Regions from separate parts of the Nonomuraea sp. NPDC049750 genome, predicted to be linked through region 2. Evidence: riboswitches for the same ligand, from Rfam matches in the RefSeq annotation. Region 2 holds a riboswitch; each other region holds the start of a gene.
The links. A riboswitch is a leader RNA that binds a small molecule or an ion and turns the genes downstream of it on or off. The one in region 2 is predicted to bind cobalamin.
Positions count from the first base shown of each region.

Region 1: it holds a riboswitch for cobalamin, as region 2 does, so the genes downstream of both, AB0J16_RS43250 (ABC transporter substrate-binding protein) here and AB0J16_RS24320 (CbtB-domain containing protein) in region 2, are expected to answer to the same signal.
Region 3: it holds a riboswitch for cobalamin, as region 2 does, so the genes downstream of both, AB0J16_RS59100 (ribonucleoside-diphosphate reductase subunit alpha) here and AB0J16_RS24320 (CbtB-domain containing protein) in region 2, are expected to answer to the same signal.

Region 1 is NZ_JBFANB010000025.1:45,890-52,051, reverse strand. It holds gene AB0J16_RS43260 (ABC transporter ATP-binding protein) at 1-719, opposite strand, end outside; gene AB0J16_RS43255 (iron ABC transporter permease) at 748-1,746, opposite strand; gene AB0J16_RS43250 (ABC transporter substrate-binding protein) at 1,758-2,717, opposite strand; cobalamin riboswitch at 2,790-2,910, opposite strand; gene AB0J16_RS43245 (Gfo/Idh/MocA family oxidoreductase) at 2,918-3,781, opposite strand; gene AB0J16_RS43240 (SDR family NAD(P)-dependent oxidoreductase) at 4,079-4,894, opposite strand; gene AB0J16_RS43235 (cytochrome P450) at 4,891-6,162, opposite strand, start outside.
Region 2 is NZ_JBFANB010000009.1:99,004-105,165, forward strand. It holds gene AB0J16_RS24295 (cobyrinate a,c-diamide synthase) at 1-394, opposite strand, end outside; gene cobO (cob(I)yrinic acid a,c-diamide adenosyltransferase) at 403-1,005, opposite strand; gene AB0J16_RS24305 (VWA domain-containing protein) at 1,008-3,170, opposite strand; gene AB0J16_RS24310 (histidine phosphatase family protein) at 3,190-3,840, opposite strand; gene AB0J16_RS24315 (CbtA family protein) at 3,847-4,584, opposite strand; gene AB0J16_RS24320 (CbtB-domain containing protein) at 4,593-4,781, opposite strand; cobalamin riboswitch at 4,816-4,945, opposite strand; gene AB0J16_RS24325 (M28 family metallopeptidase) at 4,923-6,162, opposite strand, start outside.
Region 3 is NZ_JBFANB010000063.1:9,959-16,120, forward strand. It holds gene glmS (glutamine--fructose-6-phosphate transaminase (isomerizing)) at 1-782, shown strand, start outside; gene AB0J16_RS59090 (SAM-dependent methyltransferase) at 856-1,623, shown strand; gene AB0J16_RS59095 (tripartite tricarboxylate transporter substrate-binding protein) at 1,729-2,694, shown strand; cobalamin riboswitch at 2,699-2,893, shown strand; gene AB0J16_RS59100 (ribonucleoside-diphosphate reductase subunit alpha) at 3,021-5,336, shown strand; gene AB0J16_RS59105 (ribonucleotide-diphosphate reductase subunit beta) at 5,362-6,162, shown strand, end outside.

The DNA.
Region 1 (6,162 bases), on a different contig from region 2:
ACCAGTGCCTCCGTGAGCACCTGGCCCGGCTGCCCGGCGGCGACGGCCCGGCCGCCGGCGAGCAGGAGGAGCCGGTCGGCGTACTGTCCGGCGAGGGTCAGGTCGTGCAGCGTCGTCACCACGGTCAGCTCGTCGGCGAGCCTGAGCCGGTCGACCAGCTCCAGTACCTGCTGCTGGTGTCCGAGGTCGAGCGCGGTCGTGGGCTCGTCGAGCAGGAGCGCGGGCGCCTCCTGGGCCAGTGCCCTGGCCAGGACCACCCGCTGGCGTTCGCCGCCGGACAGCTCCCCCAGCCGGCGCGTGGCGAACTCGGTGAGGTCGAGACGTTCGAGCACGGACCTGGTGACCTCTTTGTCGTGGCGGCTCTCGCTGCCGAGGTAAGGGATGTACGGGGTGCGGCCGAGCAGGGCGTAGTCGTACACGGTGATGTCGGGAGGCAGCGAGGGCGTCTGGGGGGCGTAGGCGACCAGCCTGGCCCGGTCCCTGGGCCTGAGCGTGTTCGCGGCCCGGCCGCCGACGGTGACGTCGCCCCGGTGGGCGACGACGCCCATGACGGCTTTGAGCAGGGTGGACTTTCCGGCGCCGTTCGGGCCGATGATCGCCAGCCATTCGCCGCGCCGTACCGAGAGGTCGACCTCGGTGAGCACCTCACGCTCGTCGAGTCGTACGGACAGGGCGCTCGTCTCGATCATCCAGGCCGGCCGGGCCGTGTCGGCGGTCACGCGGCGGCCTGCCAGGACGTGGCGGCGGTCATGTGGCGGTCTGCCGGGTCATGCGCAGGACCGCCACGAAGAACGGCGCGCCGACGAACATGGTGACCACTCCGATGGGCAGTTCGGCGGGGGCGATGACGGTGCGCGCGACCAGGTCGGCGAGCACGAGGAAGGCGGCGCCGCCGATCAGCGACAGCGGTAGCACGATCCGGTAGGAGCCGCCCGCCAGCCGCCTGACCACGTGCGGAATGACGATGCCGACGAACCCGATGAGCCCGCTCACCGCCACTGCCGCCGCGGTGGCCAGGGAGGCGGCGAGCAGTACCGCCAGCCGTACCCGCCCGGCGCGGACGCCGAGGCTGGTGGCCTCCTCGTCCCCCACCGAGAGCACGTCCAGCATCCGCCCGTGCGCGAGCAGCAGTACGGCCGAGACGGCGGCGTACGGCAGGACCAGCCAGAACTGGTCCCATCCGCCGCCCACGTCGCCCAGGATCCAAGAGTAGATGCGCTGCAACTGCTCGACCTTGAACTGCTGGATGAACGTCTGGATCGCGGTCAGGAACGAGGTGACGGCCACCCCGGCGAGCACCAGCGTGGCGGTGCCGCCCGAGCGCCCGGCGGTGTTGCCGAGCACGTACGCGAGGAACACCCCGCCGACCGCCCCCGCGAAGGCGGCCACCGGGATGCCGACGGCAGGGGTCGGCACGAGCACGATGACCACGGTGGTGGTCAGCCCGGCTCCGGCTGCGGCGCCCAGCAGGTAGGGGTCGGCCAGCGGGTTGCGGAACACCCCCTGGTAGCCGGCCCCCGCGATGGCCAGCAGCCCGCCGACCACGGCCGCCACCAGCACCCTGGGCAGCCGCAGCTCGAACAGCAGCCCTTGCTCCACGGGGGCCAGCCCCGAGTCCACGTGTACGTACGGCAGCCAGTCGAGCACCTGGAGCACCACCTGCCACGGTGAGATGTCGGCGGCCCCGCCGAGCAGCCCGGCGACCATGGAGACGGCGAGCACGGCCAGCGCGCCCGCCGTCCACATCGGTCTGGACCTCACTGGCGGGTGGCCGCCTTGCCGACGGCGTCGCTGATGGTCTGCGCCAGGTCCACGACCCGCGGGCCCCAGCGCGAGGCGATGTCGTCGTCGAGCTGGATCACCTGGTCACCCTTGACCGCCGACAGTCCTTTCCAGCCGGGGCGCTTGGCCAGCGTGTCCTTGCTCTGCTGGCAGCACTTCACGTCCGCCAGGAAGATCAGGTCGGGGTCGGCCTGGGCGACGAACTCCGCCGACAGCTTGGGGTAGCCGCCCGCCGGGTCCGGCGCCTTGTCGGCGATGTTGGTGAGGCCGAACATGGCGTAGATCTGCCCGATGAACGTGCTGGACGTCGCCGCGTAGGGGGTCTGGTCGAGTTCGTGGTAGTAGGTGAGCTTCTTGTTCTTGGGGGCGTTCGCCGAGAGCTTGTCGAGGGATGTCTTCATGCCTGTCACGACTTGTCCGGCCTTTTCGGTGTTGCCGGTGGCGGCGCCGAGGTCGGTGATCTCGTCGTACGCCTCGTCGAGCTTGGTGGCGGCGGGCTCCAGGAGGACGGGCACGTTCACCTTGCCCAGCTTGGCGACGATGCCGTCGATGTCGTTGGAGACGATCACCAGGTCGGGCTTCTGGGCGACGATGGCCTCGACGTTCGGCTTGAAGCCGGACAGGTCGGTCTTGGGGACGCCGGCCGGGTAGTTGGACTGGTCGTCCACCGCGATGACCTGGGGGCCCGCGCCGATGGCGAAGAGCGTCTCGGTGTGGCTGGCGGAGAGCGAGACGATCCGCTCCGGCTTTTTGGCGATGCCGACCTTGCCGTTGCCCGCCTCGACCGTCACGGGGAAGGCGGCGGAGCTGGTCGAGCCGGTCGTACCGGTGGGGCTCGCGGGGGACGGGGTGGTGGTAGTGCTGGTCTGACCACATCCGGCCAGAACGAGCGTTCCCAGCAGCGCGCCCGCGAAGGCCGTGCGTACGGGCCTCACGAGAAGTCCTTTCACACTGTCGGAACCGAGAGACCCGCTGGAGAGCGACGGATCACCCTTTTCCACGAGGGTTGATGACGTCAGCGCGGAGGCAGGCGACCTGGCTATGACAGTTGCGGGACAGCGCCGGACTCGCACCGGACTTCGCTGCAACTCTGCGCGTCGGACAGACGCTATCAATGCGCCAGATGGGCGTTAAGTCAAGGGGTGCCCAATTGGGCTTCCGCCTCGGCGATGATCTCTTGCAACCTGAGCCCGTGGGCCGCGTCCAGCGGGTGCCCGCCGCCCTGGCGTACGGTCCGCGCGAACTCCTCGGCGATGGTCTCGAACGGATCGTCGTCATCACTGGGCATCAGCGTCACGCTGCCCGTCCTGCCGAACACCGCGACGCTGGCCGGCGGCAGGTCACCGGCGGCGGCCATGCACAGCGACGCCTCGCTGGCCGCGCCGCCCTCGTGATCGAGCAGCAGTCCGGTCCAGCCGAGCGGGTTGCCGTGCGCGCGCACGCCGGTCACCCGGCCGAGCGCGGCGTCGAGCAGGTCGATCACGTGCGGCCCGACGTCCAGGAGCGCCCCGCGCTCGAGCCGCCACGGGGTGCCGAAGAGGTGGCCGCCCAGCAGGACATTGGAGATGTTCGCGGCGTGACCGCCGAACGCCTCGATTTCCGCGCAGCGCGCCAGAAACTCCCTGACCTGCTTCATATAACGCATGCTGAGCACCATCTGGGAGGCCACACCGGCCTCACGCACGGCGTCGGCGAGCCGCCGCGCGTTCTCCAGCGAGTCGGCGAGCGGCTTCTCCAGCAACAGCGCCTTCCCGGCCTTCGCCGCGCGCACCCCCAATTCGGCCTGTACGCCCGGCGGCACGCAGAACGCCACGGCCTCGCACGCCTCGAACAACTCCTCGACCCGCTCGAACACCGGCGCCCCCAGCCGGGCGGCAGCCTCCGGGCGCCGGGCCCACACGCCGGCGAACCGGAGATGCGGACTGTTGACCAGCATGGGCGCATGCGCGCGCTCCGCCCACGGCCCCGCCCCGACCAACCCGACCGACACCGGCTCCATTCATCCCCCTTGATCCGCCACAACCTTAATGCGGTTCCTAGGAATGTTCTGCGGGCATCCGGTCTTCCACTCCCCCGCAGGAGTGTCCCTCCACGGGCTCCCTGCCACACGGACCGCCTTCCTCCGCTCCCCCGCAGGGGCATCCCTGAAAGGACCCCAACCACCACGGACCGACTTCCTCCGCACCCCGCAAGGGCCTCCCCCACAAGGACCCCAAGCACGACAGACCGTCACTGGGATCGAGACGGTCGTGTGACGAACCACCCCAGGGGAATCCCGGTGGTCACCGCACCAGCATCACCCCGCCGCGTCGCGCCATTGGCGCAGGGCGTGTTCAGGGCGGTGGGCCATCGTGCCGGAGTCGATGACGATGGTCTGTCCCGTGATGCACCGCGACTCACCCGAGGCGAGGAAGGCGACGAGGTCGGCCACGTCGTCCGGGGTGCAGGCCCAGGGCAGCAGCCGTTCGGCCGCCTTGTCGGCCAGCCGCTCCCGGCCGAGGGCCTGCGCGGCCGCGTCGGTCAGGACCAGCGCGGGCGCGACGGCGTTGCAGCGGATGCCGCGCGAGCCGTACTTGGTGGCCACGTAGCGCACGAAACCGGTCAGCGCCGCCTTCGAGGTGCCGTACGCGACGTGCGCGACGTCGCCCAGCAGGCCGGAGACCGACGAAGTGACGACGAACGCGCCGCCCTCGGCCATCACGGGGGCCGCGTGCTTGACCATGAGCAGGCAGCCACGCAGGTTCACCGCCATCGTGCGGTCCCAGACGGCGACGTCGAGGTCCTCAAGGTCGCGGTCACGGCCGTAGGTGCCGGGGTCGAGCGCGGCCGCGTTGGAGTGGACGACGTCCAGGCGGCCGAACGAGGTGACCAGGTCGCCGATCGCCTCGGCCACCTGCTTCTCGTCCGACACGTCACAGACGAGCGCCGTGGCCGTGCCGCCTCTGGCGCGGATGGCGGTGGCGATCGACTTGGCGCCCGACGCGCGCACGTCCAGGACGCCCACGCAGGCACCTTCGGCAGCCAGGCGCGACGCGCACGCCGCACCGATGCCCGACCCCGCGCCCGTCACCAGGGCCACCCGCCCATCGAACCGGCCCGGCGCGGCACTCACCACGTCACCCGCAGGGCCGTCAGTCCCCGGCCCACGATGGACTTGCGGTAGACGATGGGCTCGTCGGCGAGCCTGAGCGAGGGCAGGCGGCGGCCGAGCACGTCGAGTGCGGTCCGAAGCTGCAGCCGGCCGAGCGCGGCGCCCACGCAGAAGTGGATGCCGTAACCGAACACCATGTGGGCGTCGGCGTTGGCCCGGTCGATGACGAACCGGTCCGGGTCGGGGAAGACGGTCTCGTCGTGGGCGGCGGAGTCGGTGGAGAGGAGCACCAACGACTTCTCCGGAATTATCACGTCGTGGAGTGAAATATCGGTGGTGGCGTACCGGAACGACCCGAGGGAGGCGCCGTCGATGCGCATGCACTCCTCGACCGCGTTCTGGATCAGCGGCGGCGCGACCGGCCAGGCGTCCTCGCGCAGCAGCCGCAGGACGCTGTTGGCGAGCTGGTTCGGCACGGTGTCGTTGCCACCGAGCAGGATCGTGGAGATCAGCTCCACCACCTCGCGATGGCTGAGCTCGGAGCCGATCAGCGAGGTCATGAGCGAGGTGAAGTCGTCGCGCGGCTCCTTGGCGCGGGCCGCGACCAGCCGATCCACGTAATCCAGATAGGTCAGGAAACTGTCGGCCAGTTCGAGCTGGCGGTCTGGCGGCTGCGGCGACAGGAAGAGCTGGAACCAGTCCTTCACATGCGCCTGTACGAAACCCTCGTCCGACTCGGGAACCCCGATGAACCGGGCGGTCAGCTTGATCGACGGCTCGTGCCCGATCTCGGACACGAAGTCGGCCTCGCCCCTGGGCGCCACGCGGTCGAGCAGGTCCTCGTTGAGCCGCCGGAAGTGCTGCTCCATGGCCGAGACCGCCCGTGGCGTGAACGCCTTCGACACCGAACGCCGCAGCCTGGTGTGGTCGGGCGGATCGACGTTCGCCACGAAGCTGGACAGAAACGACCCATGCTCGCCCAGCCTGTCGCGCGTCTCACGGGTGAGGCTGCGGGAGATGGTCAGCGAGCCCTCCGAGGAGAACCGCCTCGGGTCGCCGTACGCCGCGCGCACGTCGGCGTGCCGGGTCAGCACATAAGCGCCGAGATGCTCGCTGCGGAACACCGGCCGCTCCCGGCGCAGCCTGCCGAGGAACTCGTACGGCGAGGCGACGTGCCAGTCCGAGCCGACGTCGAAGTCCTCGATCGCGTCGTCGGTCGCGTCCTCGATCGTGCCGTGGCTCGTGCCGCTGGCCGTCCCGCCAGCCGTGCCATCGGTCATGCTGTCGGT
Region 2 (6,162 bases):
CGAACCCGTGCACCACGGCCGCCACCGACCGGCTCTGCCGGGCCGCGTCCACGACCAGCACCACCGGCGCGTCCAGCAGCCGGGCGACGTGCGCGGTGGAGGCGAAGTCGCCGTCGCCCTTACCGTCGAACAGCCCCATCACGCCCTCGACCACCGCCACTTCACACCCGGCCGCACCGTGCAGGAACAGCGGTGCCACCCGCTCCTCGCCCACCAGCCACGGATCCAGGTTGCGCCCCGGACGCCCGGCGGCCAGCGCGTGATAGCCCGGATCGATGTAGTCGGGCCCCACCTTGTGCGGCGAGACCGCCAGCCCGCGCGCCCGCAGCGCCGCCATCAGCCCGGTGGCCACGGTCGTCTTGCCGCTGCCCGACGCAGGCGCGGCGATCACCAGCCGCGGCACTACCACTCGATGCCTTTCTGACCCTTCTGCCCGGCGTCCATGGGATGTCGTACCTTGCCCATCTCCGTCACCAGATCGGCGAGTTCGACCAGCCGCTCGGGCGCGTCCCTGCCGGTGATCACCAGGTGCTGGTTGCCCGGCCGCCCGGTGAGCGTCTCCAGCACGTCGTCCAGATCGAGCCACCCCCACTTCAGCGGGTAGGTGAACTCGTCCAGCACGTAGAACCGGTACGTCTCCGCCGCCAGGTCGCGTTTGATCTGCGCCCAGCCCTCACGGGCGTCGGCCGCGTGATCCTCCTCGGTGCCGGGACGCTGGATCCACGACCAGCCCTCGCCCATCTTGTGCCAGGTCACCGAGCCGCCCTCGGCCGTGTCGCCGAGCACCTTGAGCGCCCGTTCCTCGCCGATGCGCCACTTGGCCGACTTCACGAACTGGAACACCCCGATCGGCCACCCCTGGTTCCAGGCGCGCAACGCCATCCCGAACGCGGCCGTCGACTTCCCCTTGCCCGGCCCGGTGTGCACGATCAGCAGCGGCCGCGTCCGGCGCTGCCGGGTCGTGAGACCGTCGTCGGGCACGGTGGCGGGCTTCCCTTGCGGCATGATCAGACCGCCTTCCGGTGATCACGTACGACCGAACTCAGGTCGGAGAGCGTGTCGAGCGAGACCAGGCGCGCCCGCAGTCGCACCGCCAGCCGGACCGCCAGACCCAGCCGCACCGGGCCGCTCTCGCAGTCCACGACCACGCTCGCCGTGCCGTCCAGCAGGGCGGCGGCCCGTTCCACATCGCCGCCCGCCGTCACCCGCCCGTCGGTCACCAGCACCAGCAGCGGCCGCCGTGCCGGGTCACGCAGCCGCTCCACGCGCAGCACCTCCGCCGCCCGCACGAGCCCGGCCGCCAACGGGGTACGGCCGCCGGTCGGCAGCGAGCGCAGCCGGGCCGCGCCCGCCTCCACCGACGAGGTCGGCGGCAGCGCCAGCACGGCGCCCGCGCCACGGAAGGTGACCAGGCCGACCTTGTCGCGCCGCTGGTAGGCGTCGAGCAGCAGACTGAGCACCGCCGTCTTGACGGCGCTCATCCGCCGGCGAGCCGCCATCGAGCCACTGGCGTCCACCACGAACAGCACGAGGTTGCCCTCCCTGCCCTCGCGCACTACCTCGCGCAGGTCGTCCTGGCGCAGCACCAGCCCGGGACCGGTGCGCCCGCGCGTCACCTGGTACGGCGCCGCCGCCAGCATCGTCGCCATCACGTGGAGATCGCGGACCCGTCCGCCGGGGCGGCGTGCGGCGGTGGCCCGGCCGCGTGTGGTGCGCGAGCGCGAGCGCCGCCCCGCCACGCCCTCGCCGATCCCGGGCACCTGAAGCAACGGCACCCTGTACGGCGCCGCCAGCCCGGCCACCCGGCCCGGCGGCTCCTGCTCGCGTGTGCCCCCGGCGTCCGGTGGCTGCCCAGCCTCGGCCGACTGCTTCGCCGACCCCCTGCCATCCGGCATCCAGCCGAAATTCGGCATCCAGCCGTGGTTCGGCACGCGGCCGTCGTTCGGGACGCGGCCATCATCCATCGTCCCGCCGTCGGAGGGACCGGTCGGCTGATCGCGCATCGGTGTTTCGCCGTCACCCGCCGGTGGCGCGGCGCTCGCCGGGCGGCCGTCCTCCCCAGGCCCGGAATGGTCAGCAGCCCCGGAGACGTCAGGAGGCCCGGAGGCGTCAGGACCCCCGCCACCGGGACCCTCCGGATCGTCCGGATCCTCATCCTCCGACGTGCTCTCCAGCAGCTCGTCGAGCAGCGACTCGTCCAGTCCCGGCGCGTCGAAGGGGTCGCGCCGCCGCCGATGCGGCAGCGACAGGCGGGCCGCCGCCCGTACATCCTCGGTCGTCACCGCCTCGCGCCCATGCCAGGCGGCATGGGCGATGGCGGCGTTCGCCGTGACCAGGTCGGCCCGCAATCCGTCGACCTCGAACGCCGCGCACACCGTCGCGATCTGCCGCAGCCGCGCGTCGGGCAGCCGCACGCCGGACACCCGGCCGCGGGCCTGGGCGATCCTGGTCGCCAGCGCCGATTCCTCGGCCGCCCACCTGGCCGCGAACTTCTCGGCGTCCGCGTCGAAGGCCAGCCGGCGCCGTACCACCTCGGCGCGCTCCACCGGATCCCTGGACGCCTTCACCTGCACCGTCAGCCCGAACCTGTCCAGCAACTGCGGACGCAGCTCACCCTCCTCCGGGTTCATGGTCCCGACCAGCAGGAACCGGGCCGGATGCCGGACCGAGACCGACTCCCGTTCCACGTAGCAGGTCCCCAGGGCCGCCGCGTCCAGCAGCAGGTCGACCAGGTGGTCGTGCAGCAGGTTCACCTCGTCCACGTACAGGACGCCGCGGTGCGCGGCCGCCAGCAGGCCCGGCTCGAACGCCTTCACCCCCTCCGTCAGCGCCCGCTCCACATCGAGTGAGCCGGCCAGGCGGTCCTCCGACGCGCCGACCGGCAGCTCCACCAACGCGGCCGGACGGCGAAGCCCTTGGGCGTCCGGCTCGTGCGGGCCGTCCGGGCACTCGGCGTCGGGCGCGGCCGGATCGCAGGCGAACCGGCAGCCCGGCACCACGTTCACCGGGGGCAGCTGGGCGGCCAGCGCGCGCACGATGGTGGACTTGGCGGTGCCCTTCTCACCCCGTACCAGCACACCGCCCACCCGTGGCGAGACGGCGTTGAGCACCAGCGCCAGCTTCAGGTCGTCGAGCCCGACGACGGCGCTGAACGGATACGAGACGATCAAGACAGGACCTTCCGTACGTTCAAGAAAGGATCTTCCGGTTGACGTGGGCGACCCGCCAGCCGCCTCGCGTGACGGTCAGCTCAGTGACGGACAGCGGCGCGAGATCGAAACGGGCGGAGTGCACTGGGTCCAGTCCCAGCGCATGGCCGAGGGCCGCCCGGATGGCGCCCGCGTCGCAGACGGCGACCGCCTCGGGCTCCCCGCGCACCGAGTCGAGCCAGTCGGCCACCCGCGCCGCCAGCACGGTCAGGCTCTCCCCGCCGTGCGGCGCCGCGTCCGGATCCGCCAGCCAGCTCGCCAGCGCGTCCGGCTCCTCCCGCGCGACCCGTCCGTACGGCAGGCCGCGCCACCGGCCGTGATCGGCCTCCGCGAGCGCGGCGACCACGCACGCTTCCCGGCCGAGCGCGGCGGCGGTCTGCCGCGCCGCGGCACCGGGAGCGACCCACGCCACCGAGTCGACCGCCGCCGAGCCGCCCGCCGCCGAGCCGGTCACTGCCGAGCCGGTCGCCGCCGAGCCGACAGCCATCGAGTCGGCCACCACCGAAGCCAAGCCGTGTGCCCTGGCCAAGCCGTGTGCCCTGGCCAGGCTCGACGGGTCGGCGTCCTCATCCGCCCCGGGAAAGCAGGCGGTCCGCATCCCCGGCGTGCTGGCGTGCCGGACGAACAGCACGCCGGCTCAGCCCGGCGAGGCGGCGGTCGCGGGTACGGCCCCCCGCCGCGCCGCCCTGTCGCTCACCCACCCGAACAGCACACCGAAGGCCGTCCAGAAAACGAGCTGCGTCCCTAACGACACGAGCCTGAACTGCCACAGCAACGTGGCAGGAAAGCCCTCGGGCACCTCGTCCACGGTCGGCAGCAGCAGCCACGCGGCGACCACCGGGACCAGGTACGCGACCCCGGCCGCGACCCACCGCGCCCAAGGCCCGGCGGTCACCCGGCGCGCGGTCGCCACCGCGATCGCGATCGCGGCCAGGCCGACAAGGATCATCACGACATAGAGGGCGGTCCGGCTGTTGATCGTTTCCGGGTCTCCGACAGCCGGCGGATTGGCCGGATATTTCACGAACGGTACGAGGATCACCGCCCCGAACGCCGACCCGGCGGCGGCGAGCGCCAGCCCGCCCTCCGACCGTGGACCGACCCGGCCCCGCAGACCCGCGTACACCAGGGCGAAGACCCCTCCCACGGCCAGCCCGTACAGGCCGGTGGCGAGGAAGAGCCCGGCCTTCTGGCCCGGCCTGCTGACCAGTTCCTCCTCGCCGTGGTCATGGCCAGGTTCCTGCGCGGCGTGCGCCTGTTCCAGTGCGATCGCACTGTCCACCTGCGGTTCCCCGAAGGCGAAGGCGAAGCCGCCCGCGATCAATCCGGCCAGCAGGCCCAGAAGCAGGCCCCTGACCAGCAGGGTGCGTACCATGCCTGGGTCTAGTGGCAGGGCACGCCGAGCAGGTGACGCCCGTCGTGCATGAGTTCGTGCAGGTACGCACCCGTCTGCGAGATGGCGCCGTTGTCCATCAGCACCAGGTAGGCGACCAGCAGCAGTACCGGTACGGCCAGCAACCACAGCCGCAGACGGGGGAACGGAATGACGGTAGGAGCGGACAGACCACTCATCAGTGCCTCCTCAGGGATGACGCGTCCCAACAAATGAGGTCACGGAGGCCCAAGCGACCTGGCTCCCGGGATCTACGTCCCGGATACAGTGGCGCGTCCGCACCGGCATCTCACCGGATTTCCCTTGGACAACCGTGAAATCTACCGGAACGTATCCTTTCCTCCCGTTCGCGTCAACACATCGAGGAAGCCGGACGTTGACGGTGTGAAGCGCGCACGGCTGGTCGCGGGTGCCACTCGCGGCGGGATGGAGCGGAGGTTGAACGCGTATCGCGCGACGGAGTCGGCGATGGCGTCCGCGTCCACGTCCAGCGCCGTGGCGTTGATGTTGGCGATGGTGTCGCACGCCTGGTGGTAGCAGGCGTCGTAGGCGACCCCGGCAGTCCCGCCGAACAGCGCCGCCTCCGCGGCCGTCTTGATCCCCTCGGCGCCGGTGAAGATGCCGCCGGCCGGGATCCCGACCGCGATGAACGGCCCGTAGTCCGAGCGCCCGTCGAAGTCCGTGCCCACCGTGGGCAGGCCGCGCGAGCCGTAGAACGCCGCCAGCTGCTTCTCGATCTCGGCGGAACCGGGCGGACCGGCGGGGGAGCCGACGTTGTCGGAGTCGTCCCCGTCGTACAGCTTGTAGGCGTAGTTCGGCGTGGCCACCATGTCGAAGTTCAGGTACACCCGGACGCGGTCCCGCTGCGCCTGCGACAACGACCCGACGTACTGATCGGAACCGAGCAGCCCGATCTCCTCGGCGGCCCAGAAGGCGAAGCGGACCTTGTTCTTGACCGGGTAGAGCGCCATCTCCTCGGCGACCTCCAGGATCGCCGCGCTGCCCGAGCCGTTGTCGTTGATGCCGGGCCCCGCCGTCACGCTGTCGAGATGCGCGCCCACCATGACGACGTCGCGCGGGTCGCCGAAGCGGGTCTCGGCGATCACGTTGTCCGTGCTGCCGAGCACGAGGTTGGCGTCGACCTTGAGGTGTACGGTCGCGCCCGGCGTGTTCGCGAGTTCGTTGCCCACGGCGAAGTCGGCGAACACCATGGGGATCCCGCCCCGCCACTCGCCGATGTCCAGCGGGAACGCGTCGGTACGACCCGGCTGACCCTCGTTGAAGATGATGAGCCCGGTCGCACCCGCCGCGGCCGCGTTCTGCACCTTCGTGACGAACGGGCAGGTGCCGCGCTGGACGAGCGCGATACGGCCGGCCACGAACCCGGCGAAGTCCGCCGCTTCGCAGCCGCTGGTCGAGGTCGGCGTGGGAGTGGGTGGCAGCGTGAGGTCCACGCCCTGGACCTGCGCGGTCACCTCGCCCGAGGGGGAGGGCTGGAAGGTGAAGAAGTCCTCGTTCGGTACGTACGTCTTCGCGCTCGGCGCGGTGAGCGCCAGCGTC
Region 3 (6,162 bases), on a different contig from region 2:
TCAGCCAGTCGGGCGAGACCTACGACACGCTCGCGGCCGTACAGGAGCTCAAGCGCAAGGGCGGCCGGGTCATCGGCATCGTCAACGCGGTTGGCAGCGCCATCGCCCGCGAGGTCGACGGCGGCGTCTACCTGCACGCCGGGCCCGAGGTCTCGGTCGCCTCGACCAAGGCGTTCACCTCGACGTCGCTGGCGTTCGCGCTGCTCGCGCTGCACTTCGGCCGGGTGCACGACCTCTCGCCCGCCGACGGCCGCCGCGTCTGCGAGGGCCTGCGCAGGCTGCCCGGCCAGATCGAGGAGATCCTGGCGCAGGGCGACAAGATCGCCGAGCTGGCGAAGAAGTACGCGAACTATCCGAGCATGATGTTCGTCGGCCGGGTCCGCGGTTATCCGGTGGCCCGCGAAGGCGCGCAGAAGCTCAAGGAGATCTCGTACGTCCACGCCGAGGCCTATCCGGCCAGCGAGCTCAAGCACGGGCCGCTCGCGCTCATCGGCCCCGAGATGCCGACGGTGGCGATCGTCCCCGACGACGAACTGCTCGACAAGAACCTCACCACGCTCGGCGAGATCCGCGCCCGCGGCGGCAAGGTGCTCATGGTGGGCCACCGCGAACCCGACGCCAAGCTGGCCGATGACGTCATCGTGGTGCCGAAGAACGAGATCGAGCTGGACCCGATCCTGCTCACGATCCCGCTGCAGCTGCTGGCCTACCACGCCGCCGTGGCGCTCGAGCGCGATGTGGATAAGCCACGCAACTTGGCTAAGAGCGTCACAGTCGAGTAACTGCTTCGACACGGCGGCCACAATAGGCACATAGCCCGCGATAAGTGGACCGGCAGGACTTAAGATCGAAACTGTGCCCGAGTTTCATGGCCAACCGCCAAATCTCGCACGAATGTACGATTACATGCTCGGCGGCACAGACAACTACGCCGTCGACCGCGAGGCGATCGACCGGCTTGCGGCGCTGATCCCGCAAGCCGTCCTGCTGGCGCGTGCCAACCGGGCCTTCCTCCAGCGCGCGGTCCGCCACCTGGCGGGCGCGGGCGTCCGCCAGTTCCTCGATCTGGGCAGCGGGCTGCCGACCCAGGGCAACGTGCACGAGGTGGCGCCGGAGGCGAAAGTCGTCTACGTCGATCGCGACCCGGTCGTCGCCACCCACGCCAGGGCGCTGCTGGAGGGGGCGGGCCGGGCCGTCTTCGTCCAGGCCGATCTGCTCGACCCCGACGAGGTGCTGGCGCAGGCGTCCCGCTTCCTGGACATGAACGAGCCGGTGGGCGTGCTGCTGGTCTCGATCCTGCACTTCATCCCGGACGCCCGCGACCCGGGCAAGATGGTGACCAGGCTGCGCGAGGCGGTGGCGCCCGGCAGCTACCTGGTGCTCACCCACGCGACCTCGCGGGGACGTTTCGACGAGGGCGCCACGCCCCTCCACCGGCCCACGTCGGCAGGGGCCGGCACCGACCGGACGCCGAGGGAGATCCGGGCGTTCTTCGGGGACTTCGAGCTGGTCGAGCCGGGCCTGGTGCACGCCCCCGACTGGCGTCCCGATCGGCCCAGGCTGGTCAGCGAGCCCTCGCTGCCGTCGTACCTGCTCGTCGGTGTGGGCGAGAAAACTTCATAGTTCTTCCCGACTTTTCGTGATCCCTGATAATGACAACCCTGATGTGTAACAGTGCGTTAAGTGTCAGTGACCTGGGGTAGTTATGGGGTGCGAGGGGAGGACGCCATGCGCCGACGGGGGTTCTTCGCGCTCGGCCTGGCGGTGGCGGCCTGCGCGACAGGATGTGGCACGGAGGGGAGCCTCGGCGGACGCGCCGTCAACGCGGCCGGCCTCTCGGGCCGGTTCGCGATCGTCCCCGGCGCCGGACGCTGGGCCCGCGTCGCCAAGGCGCTCGTCAAAACCGCCCGCGACGCCGGTTTCCCGGTCTCCGGCACGCCGCCCGTCACCCGGATCACCGTCACCGGGTTGCCCGCGCTGGCCGCGACCGAGCTCAACAACGGGCTGTCGCTGCTCGACACCGCCACGCCGCTGGCCCGGCTCACCGGCCAGATCGAGGTGGTGGTGGTGCCCGCTCACTCCAAGTTCACCACCTTCGACCAGTTCGGCGCGCAGCTGGTGGCCCACCCCGACCGCACACCGCTGACGGGCGGACCGCAGGGCGAGCCCGACCACCTGCTGTTCGGGCTGATCGCCAAGGGCCTCGGCGCCGACACCCGGCAGGTCGACTACACCGGCTTTCCCGGCAGCGTGGAGGCCGCGGCCGCGCTTCTCGGTGGCAAGGCCGCCGCGGCGACCGGCACGCTCGCGGACTGGCGCCGTGCCATCGGCAAGGGCCAGGTCAGGGTGCTGGCCGTCTCCAGCGCGCGCCGGGTGGACGGCGTGGAGGCGCCGAGCCTGCTGGAGTGCGGCGTGCGGGTCGACTTCGCCGACTGGTGCGCGGCCGTGGGGCCCGAGGGGATGTCCGAGGACGGCAAGGCCGTCGCCATCCGGCTCTGCGACGAGGTCACGGAGTCCGCCTCCTGGCGGGCGGCCTGCCGGGCGGAGGGATGGACCTCGATCCCGCTCAGCGGCGACGACTTCGAACAATGGCTGGCCTCGGAGATCGGCAGGACCAGGGCCGTGCTCCGCGATCTGGGCATGCTCGACACCGCTGACACAACATGCTGGGGTAGTTGCGCCAAGGGCCACTAGATGTAGGATTCTGCTCGTCGCTGGTTCGCCCCTCGGGGCGGAGCAAAAGGGAACCCGGTGCGATTCCGGGGCTGCCCCGCAGCGGTGAGCGGGAACGACCGCCGTCACGAGCACTGGACCTTTCCGGGAAGCGACGGCCAGTAGGAACTATCGACCATGCCCGCGAGCCCGAAGACCTGCCGGTGACGTTGGGGGAGCCAGCCGGCTCTGCCCATCGAAGTGTCCATGGCCTCGAGGGAGGGCCGGGGGCGTCGGCGGCCGGGGAGTCCAGGGGCCGTCGTGCTCTCACGCGCCCTCACGGGGATGAGCTCGCGAGGAGAGAGCACGTGACGCAGATCATTGAGGCCGATCACCAGCCGGCCACGGTCGATCACCAGCCGGCCACGGTCGATCACCAGCCGGCCACGGTCGACCAGCAGCCGGCCACCGTCGGCCGGCAGTCGGCGACGGTCGATCGGCAGTCGGCCACCGCCAAAAGCGCCGATCGGCGGCTGGCGATCGAGGAGGCCGCCGCCCGGGTGATCACCGATCCGGCCAACTCCCGGATCGCCGCCCGGCTCCTGGCCGAGGAGATCGCCGACGAGGCGGCCGGGCACGGCGTGCGGACCTTTTCCGAGTCCATCGCCGCCAGCCACGCCGCCGGGCTGATCCAGGACTCGCTCGCCGCCTTCGTCGGCGCGCACGCCGCCGAGCTCGACGCGCTCGTCTCCGGCGACGCGGACGACCGCTTCGAGTACTTCGGGTTGCGTACGGTCTACGACCGCTACCTGCTGCGGCACCCGCGGTCGCGGACCGTGCTCGAACGGCCGCAGCACTTCCTGCTCCGCGTGGCCTGCGGGCTGTCGGAGACGGTCGCCGAGGCCGCCGAGCTGTACGGCCTCATGTCCACACTGTCGTACCTGCCGAGCTCACCGACGCTGTTCAACTCCGGTTCGCGCCGGCCGCAGCTGTCGTCGTGCTTCCTGCTCGACTCGCCGCGCGACGAGCTGGAGTCGATCTACGACCGCTACGGGCAGGTGGCCAGGCTGTCGAAGTACGCCGGGGGCATCGGCATCGCGTGGACCCGGGTGCGCTCGCGTGGATCCCTCATCAAGGGCACCAACGGGCACTCCAACGGCATCGTGCCCTGGCTGCGTACGCTCGACTCCTCCGTCGCCGCCGTCAACCAGGGCGGTCGCCGCAAGGGCGCGGCCTGTGTCTACCTGGAGACCTGGCACGCCGATATCGAGGAGTTCCTGGAGCTGCGCGACAACACGGGCGAGGACGCCCGGCGTACGCACAACCTCAACCTGGCCAACTGGGTGCCGGACGAGTTCATGCGGCGGGTGGAGGCCGACGAGGTCTGGTCGCTGTTCGACCCCAAGGAGGTCCCCGACCTCACCGACCTGTACGGCGAGGCGTTCACCCGCGCCTACCGCGCCTACGAGGCCGACGGCCGCTACACCCGGCAACTGCCCGCCCGGACCCTCTACGGCCGGATGATGCGCACCCTCGCCCAGACCGGCAACGGCTGGATGACGTTCAAGGACGCCGCCAACCGCACCTCCAACCAGACGGCCCGGCCCGAGAACGTCATCCACCTGTCCAACCTGTGCACCGAGATCCTCGAGGTCACCAGCGACGGCGAGACGGCGGTATGCAACCTCGGCTCGATCAACCTCGCCGCCCACCTGACCGGCGAAGGCGTCGACTGGGCCCGGCTGCGCACGACCGTCCGTACGGCCGTACGTTTCCTGGACCGGACCATCGACCTGGGCTTCTACCCGACCACTGAGGCCGAGGCGGCCAACAAGCGCTGGCGGCCGATCGGGCTCGGCGTGATGGGCCTGGCCGACGTCTTCTTCGCGCTCCGGCTGCCGTTCGACTCGCCCGAGGCGCTGGGGCTGTCGACCCGCGTCGCCGAGGAGATCGCCCTGGCCGCCTACGACACCTCCGCCGACCTGGCCGTCGAGCGCGGCCGGCATCCGTCGTACGAGGAGACCAGGGCGGCGGGCGGCGTCCTGCACCCCGACCACTACGGCGCCGCCGCGTCGCCGCGCTGGGCCGAGCTGCGCGCGAAGATCGCCACGACCGGGCTGCGCAACTCGCTGATGGTCGCCATCGCCCCGACCGCGACCATCGCCTCCATCGCCGGGTGCTACGAGTGCATCGAGCCACAGGTGTCCAACGTGTTCAAGCGCGAGACGCTGTCGGGGGAGTTCCTCCAGGTCAACCGCTACCTGGTGGCCGACCTGCAGGCTCGCGGGTTGTGGACGCAGCGGATGCGCGACGACCTCAAGCGGGCGGACGGCTCGGTCCAGGAGATCGCGGGCATCCCCGACGACCTCAAGACCTTGTACCGGACGGCCTGGGAGCTGCCGCAGAAGGCGCTCATCGACCTGGCCGCGGCACGTCAGCCGTACATCGACCAGTCGCAGTCGCTCAACCTGTTCATGGCCAGCCCGACGATCGGCAAGCTGTCGTCGATGTACGCCTATGCCTGGAAGCAGGGCCTGAAGACCACCTACTACCTGCGCTCGCGCCCGGCCACCCGGATCGCCCAGACGACGATCGCCCAGACCACGACCGCGCAGACGACGATCGCGCTCGACGCCGTCGCCTGCTCCTTGGAGAACCCGGAAACCTGCGAAGCCTGCCAGTAGCAGCCCCCTCGAACGGAGACCCCCAATGCTGCTCGACCCCGGCATGGACCTGACCCTGCGTCCCATGCGTTACCCGGACTTCTACGAGCGTTATCGCGCCGCGATCCGCAACACCTGGACCGTCGAGGAGGTGGACCTGCACTCCGACCTCGCCGACCTGGCCAGGATGACGCCGCAGGAACGCCACCTGATCAACCGGCTGGTCGCCTTCTTCGCCACCGGCGACTCCATCGTGGCCAACAACCTCGTGCTCAACCTCTATCAGCACGTCAACGCCCCCGAAGCGCGCCTGTACCTCAGCAGGCAGCTGTTCGAGGAGGCCGTGCACGTGCAGTTCTACCTGACGCTGCTCGATACGTACCTGCCTGACCTGGAGGAACGGGTCAAGGCGTTCGCCGCCGTCGAGCACATCCCGTCCATCAGGGACAAGGCGGACTTCTGCTTCCGGTGGATCGACTCGATCAACGGCCTGCGGCAGCTGGAGAACGCGGACGAGCGGCGGCAGTTCCTGCTCAACCTGATCTGCTTCGCCGCCTGCATCGAAGGGCTCTTCTTCTACGGAGCGTTCGCCTACGTATACTGGTTCCGGTCTCGGGGCCTGCTCGGCGGGCTGGCCACCGGCACCAACTGGGTGTTCCGTGATGAGTCCATGCACATGGAGTTCGCCTTCAGCGTCGTCGACACCGTGCGGGCCGAGGAGCCCGAGCTGTTCGACGACAAGCTGGGGGAGCAGGTCACCCGCATGATCGAGGAGGCCGTCGCCGCCGAGTTGGCCTTCGCCCGCGATCTGTGCGGCGACGGCATGCCCGGCATGAGCGTCGAGCAG